Regions from separate parts of the Exiguobacterium sp. s36 genome, predicted to be linked through region 1. Evidence: predicted binding sites of a transcription regulator. Region 1 holds the regulator's gene; the other holds the start of a gene.

Region 1 (3,160 bases):
ATTCATGGACACGTTTCATGACGTCGTCACCGCTGAACAGGAACTGTCCAAGCAGGCTCCGGACTTCTTGTTCGCGCATGAGCGGCCAGTCGTTCCAAATCTCGTCGATGACACGGTTGGCGTCCGACAAGTTTTGTTGTTCCTGGTCGTAGTAGCCGATTTCGACGCCGGTGCCGTAGCGGATGTCACCGGTAAGGGGCGGCTGTTGTTTCGTCAACACTTTCAGGAGCGTCGATTTGCCGACTCCGTTCGGGCCAACGAGGGCGACCGATTCGCCGCGCTGCAATTGGAAGCGGAGCTGTTGGGCGATCGGTTCTTCATAGCCGATGGCAAGATCGCTCGCACTCAATACGTCGTTCCCGCTTTGACGTTTGATTGAGAACGAGAGGACGGCACTGCGCTCATCACCGTCCGGCGCTTCCATCCGGTCGACTTTCTCGAGACGTTTGCGGACGCTCTGGGCCCGCTTCGTCGTCGTCGCCCGGGCGATGTTACGCTGGATGAAGTCCTGCATCTTGGCGATCTCTTCTTGTTGCGACTCGAACTGCTTCTTCTCTTGCTCGTAAATGGCAGCCTTCTGTTCAAGGTACTTCGTGTAGTTGCCGACGAAGCGACGGCTGCGGTGGCGGGACAGCTCATAGACGACCGATACGACGCGGTCGAGGAAGTAGCGGTCGTGGGAGACGATGAGGACGGCGCCTTTATAGCCGCTCAAATACTTCTCGAGCCAGCCGAGTGTCTCGATGTCCAAGTGGTTCGTCGGCTCATCCAAGATGAGCAGGTCTGGACTTTGGAGCAGCATCTTCGCGAGAGCGAGACGTGTCCGCTGTCCGCCGGAGAGCGTATCGATGCGGCGTTCGAAGTCGTCCGGATAGAACCGCATCCCGTGAAGGACAGAGCGGATCGTCGCCTCATATTGATAGCCGCCACGGTCTTTGAACGTATGCTGTTCTTCATCGTAAGACGACAAGAGGCGCTCATAGGCGGCCGGGTCGTTCAAGATGCGCTCAGAACCCATGTCTTGCTCCATGCGGCGCAGCGTCTTTTCTTGTTCAATTAAATCGGTGAAGACAGTCAACATTTCGTTCCACATCGTCTCGTTCGACTCTAACCCTGAGTCTTGGGCGAGATAGCCGATGGTGACATCTTTAGGCTTCATGATGTCGCCCGAGTCATAGTTGTATTCCCCGGCGATGACTTTGAGCAGTGTCGACTTGCCGGCACCGTTACGGCCGACGAGCGCGACGCGTTCGCCTTCTTGAATTTCGAGTTTGACGTTCTCTAAAATCGGCTCGACGCCGAATGATTTCGATAAGTTATTGACTTGCAGTAGGATCAAGTGAAAAAACCCCTTTCTCTCTATTTAGTATACTTTATTTCTTCCCCTTTTCAGGTATATTCATTGAGTGGTCATGTGAATTCGTTTACAATCAAGGTGTATGAAATTAGATTCGTTTGAAACGCGTCGTAAAAAGGAGGCTCTTTCCGTTGAGTCAAAACGAACCAAAGATTCCGCAAGCGACAGCCAAACGGTTGCCACTATACTATCGGTTTATCCAAAGCCTACATTCATCAGGAAAACAGCGTGTCTCTTCTGCTGAACTGAGCGAGGCGGTCAAGGTCGATTCGGCCACAATCCGTCGCGATTTCTCGTACTTCGGTGCGCTCGGTAAAAAGGGATATGGCTATAACGTACAGTATCTGTTAGACTTTTTCCGTAAGACACTGAATCAGGACGAGATTACGAACGTCGCCTTAGTCGGGGTTGGTCATCTTGGGACAGCTTTCGTCAACTATAACTTCCTTAAAAACAATAACACACATATCGTCGTCGGGTTCGACGCAGACGAGACAAAAGTCGGCACGACGATGTCCGGTGTCCCGATTCATCACGTGGATGAGATGGAACAGATCATGAAACAAAACAAGATTGACGTCGCCATCTTAACGGTGCCGTCTACCTATGCGCAGCCTGTCGCGGATGACTTGGTCCGCTTCGGCATCAAAGGCATCTTGAACTTCACTCCGGCCAGGCTTACTGTGCCGGACACGGTCCGCGTCCATCATATCGACTTGTCGATCGAACTCCAGTCGCTCATTTACTTTATGCAACACTATCCATCTGCTGAGGGGGTCCATCAATAATGGAATTACTATCATCGTTGCTCGTCGTCGGTATTCCTGGGGGAGCGAGTATCTTCATTATCGCCATCGTCGCGCTTATCATCTTCGGGCCGAAGAAATTGCCTGAATTCGGACGCGCCGCCGGACAAACGCTCCGTGAGTTCAAAAATGCCACAAACGGCATGATGAACGAACATGACGAGAAAGATAAGAAAGAACTTGAGAAGAAAGAGCAGTAATCATGAATCATCAACCTGATCAAGAGCGGGCGCTGTCCGACCACTTGACAGAGCTGCGGAGACGACTGATGCTGTCGGCATTTGTCGTCTTTGCCTTCTTTCTGATCGCTTTGCCGAGTGTCAAATACGTGCTCGCCTATCTGCAGGCGGACCTTGTCGAACGAGGGCTCGAGCTGAACGCCTTTGGGGTCGCGGACCCGCTCATGATTTACTTGAACTTGGCGCTCGTCATCGGGCTCGTCGCGTCCGGTCCGTTTCTACTGTATCAACTGTGGGCGTTCGTCGCACCTGGTCTGCATCCGAACGAGCGGAAAGCGACGCTCGCCTATATCCCGATCATCTTCATCTTGTTCCTGATCGGTCTTGCGTTCGCCTACTATTGGTTGTTCCCGCTCGTCCTCGATATCTCGACGGACCTCGGGCAAGACCTCGGTCTGACGCAAATCATCGGGGCGTCGAACTACTTCACGTTCTTGCTGCAACTGACCATTCCATTCGGACTGTTATTCCAGTTGCCGGTCGTGACGATGTTCTTGACGCGCATCGGTGTCGTGACACCGTACTTCCTGTCATCGATTCGGAAATATGCGTACTTCGCCTTGTTCGTCGTCGCAGCCTTCATCACGCCGCCGGATTTGACGTCGCACCTCATGGTGTCACTGCCGCTCTTCTTCTTGTATGAGATCAGTTTATCGATTTCACGCATCACGTACCGGGGTGTGCTCCGACGTGAGAAAGAGGCGATGGTGAAAGAACAGATGGATTTGATGAAACAAATGAATGAGAAGTAGACACCA
Region 2 (3,160 bases), on a different contig from region 1:
CTGCTGCTTTGAAGGCAGTCTGGACGGCATGGAACGCTTCTGGTTCCGCATAGACGATCACCGTCTCATCTTCTTCGATGACATCACGGACGTCGAGGTCGTGCTCCATCATGAGTTCGAGTACATCGTCGGCAGACATGCCGTTGACACCGATGACGGCCGTCGCGTCGAACATGTAAGCGACCGACCCGCTGACACCCATGTTGCCGCCGTTTTTACCGAAAGCGGCGCGGACTTCAGACGCCGTCCGGTTGACGTTGTTCGTGAGCGTGTCGACGATGAGCATCGAGCCGTTCGGTCCGAATCCTTCATAGCGGAGCTCGTCGAAGTTCTCTTCGTCGCCGCCCTTCGCTTTGTCGATAGCACGGTCGATGATTGCGCGCGGGACGTTGTACGTTTTCGCTCGTTCGACGACGAACTTGAGTGCTTGGTTTGATTCTGGATCTGGTTCCCCTTGACGGGCGACTACGTAGATTTCACGGCCGAACTTCGCATAGATGCGACTCGTATTGGCGTCTTTTGACGCCTTTTTCTCTTTAATGTTGTTCCATTTACGACCCATTACATGTCATCTCTCTTTCCATTGTTCGATTGATTCATCCTCGATTATATAAGAAGACGTGGATGTTGACGAGCAAAAATCATCCCTCGCTTTTATCCATCTTCTCGACGATCTCCGTCAACGTCTTCAAACTGTCGATCAGGCGGTCCGTCTCTTCCTCGTTCAGAAACGCGAGACGGTCCTCGAACAGGCGACGGAACGAATCGCGACGCTCGCGGAGGACGAGTTCGCCCTTTTCGGTCAGTTGATTCCAGATGACGCGGCGATCGCGTTCGTCCGGGACGCGGGTGATGTAGCCCTCATCGACGAGCTTCGTGATGAGCGGCGTCACGTTCGGCGGGGCAATCGATAACGTCTCACTGATGTGTCCGTTCGTGACCGCGCCTTCATCTTCAATCAACATGAGGAGATGAAAGTGGGAAAAGTTTAAGTTTGGGATTTGCGGAAGGTCGGAACGACGTAACAACTTCCGGCGAATAAATGGGATCAGTTTCACGAACTGATCGGCTGCGTCTTGTCTCGGCATAATCATGTCACTTCCTAATTAGGTTCTTTCTTCATTATACACGACCGAGCGCAGGGTGGACGACCAATCCTCATCCCGTGACATTTTGCACAGCGCATTCGCCCCATCATGGACACAACGTATGTAAGCGTTTTCATATCGCATATACTTTATTTTCATGAAAACGCATTCGATTTTACTGAGCGACATATGAAAAAGCAAGCCCTATCCTCATTCCCCTGAAAAATATTGTGAAAGAGTTCACATTGTTGTCACGCACAAAATGCGAGAAACGTTGTATTCTATGAATGTGAAGGAAAGCACAAACTCTTCTCGAACCAATTGATTGCCCCGTGCTCTCCATCAAGTCAACAGTATAAGCTCTCATTCATGAGGAGGAAACCAACATGGCAGTTAAAGAGAAAGCAGTAGTAGAAACATCAGCAGAACAGATGGTCGACACGCTCGTCACTAGAGCCCACACGGCGCTCGAGACATTGATGACGTTCGACCAAGAGAAAATCGATGCAATCGTTCAAGCGATGGCGCTCGCAGGTCTCGAACAACACGTCGCCCTCGCGAAACATGCATATGAAGAAACCGGTCGCGGTGTGTTTGAAGATAAAATGATCAAAAACATCTTTGCGACAGAATATATTTATAACTCACTCCGTGGCGAGAAGACGGTCGGCGTCATCGAGGACGATGAGCAAAACGGTATCACGTACATCGCGGAACCAGTCGGAGTCGTCGCCGGGGTCACACCGGTCACGAACCCGACATCAACGACGATGTTCAAAGCAATCATCGCCATCAAAACACGTAACCCGATCATCTTCGGTTTCCACCCGTCGGCACAACAGTGTTCAAGTGAAGCGGCACGGATCCTTCGTGACGCAGCCATCGAAGCGGGAGCTCCGGAACACTTGATTCAATGGGTCGAAAAACCGTCACTCGACGCGACGAAAGCGCTCATGAACCACCCAGGTGTTGCCATGGTCCTCGCAACTGGTGGAGCGGCGATGGTCAAATCAGCCTACTCGACTGGTAAACCAGCCCTTGGCGTCGGTCCTGGTAACGTTCCGGCCTACATCGACAAAACAGCAAAAGTGAAACGCGCCATCTCGGACGTCATCTTGTCGAAAACGTTCGACAACGGCATGATCTGTGCATCTGAACAAGCGATTATCGTCGACCAAGAAGTGTATGAAGAAGTGAAAGCGGAAATGACGGCGCTCGGTTGCTACTTCTGCTCACCAGAAGAGAAAGCGAAACTCGAGACACTCGTTATCAAAACAGACTCTTGTGCGGTCAACCCGGAAATCGTCGGGAAGCCGGCAGCCTGGATCGCCGAACGAGCTGGACTCACAGTCCCGGCCGATACAAAAATCTTGATCGCCGAACTCGAGACGGTCGGTGCGACAGAGTTGCTCTCACACGAGAAACTCAGCCCGGTGCTCGGTGCTTATAAAGTCCAATCGCGTGAAGAAGGATTTGCCATCGCTGAGAAGATGCTTGAAATCGGTGGTCTCGGACATACGGCAGCGATCCACTCGACTGACGACGACGCCATCCTCGCCTTCGGACTCCGGATGAAAGCTTGCCGCATCATCGTCAACTCGCCAACGGCACACGGTGGGATTGGTGACCTCTATAACGAAATGACACCATCACTCACACTCGGTTGTGGGTCGTACGGTAAAAACTCCGTCTCTGAGAACGTGACGGCGAAACATCTACTCAACGTGAAAAAGGTGGCGAGACGTCGCGTGAATATGCAGTGGTTTAAAGTCCCAGAAAAGATTTACTTTGAGAAAAACTCGGTCCAGTACCTTCAATCGCTCACATCGAAAAAACGGGCAATGATCGTTACCGATGAAATGATGGTCAAACTCGGATTTGCCGATAAAGTCGTCAAAAACTTGCCAGCTGGCGTCGAGTACCGCATCTTCGACCAAGTCGAGCCAGACCCGTCAGTTGAAACGGTGATGCGCGGTGCCGAAGCGATGCGCCACTTCCAACCGGACATGATTATCGCTCTCGGCGGTGGATCACCAATGGATGCCGCGAAAGGCATGTGGCTCTTCTACGAA

What was found. Region 1 encodes Rex, which represses fermentation and respiration genes when NADH is low (regulators of the CRP and FNR family bind a similar motif). Its sites were predicted from a motif close to TTGTGAAATATTTCACAA; they were not measured.
Region 2: the regulator Rex is predicted to act here: its motif matches at 1,317-1,334, upstream of adhE (bifunctional acetaldehyde-CoA/alcohol dehydrogenase).

What each region holds. Positions count from the first base shown of each region.
Region 1 is NZ_JACSLW010000007.1:102,734-105,893, reverse strand. Features, by position in the region: gene KNP95_RS13515 (ABC-F family ATP-binding cassette domain-containing protein) at 1-1,339, opposite strand, end outside; gene KNP95_RS13510 (redox-sensing transcriptional repressor Rex) at 1,489-2,145, shown strand; gene KNP95_RS13505 (twin-arginine translocase TatA/TatE family subunit) at 2,145-2,363, shown strand; gene tatC (twin-arginine translocase subunit TatC) at 2,366-3,154, shown strand.
Region 2 is NZ_JACSLW010000002.1:72,722-75,881, reverse strand. Features, by position in the region: gene KNP95_RS05845 (YebC/PmpR family DNA-binding transcriptional regulator) at 1-562, opposite strand, end outside; gene KNP95_RS05840 (MarR family winged helix-turn-helix transcriptional regulator) at 642-1,088, opposite strand; gene adhE (bifunctional acetaldehyde-CoA/alcohol dehydrogenase) at 1,475-3,160, shown strand, end outside.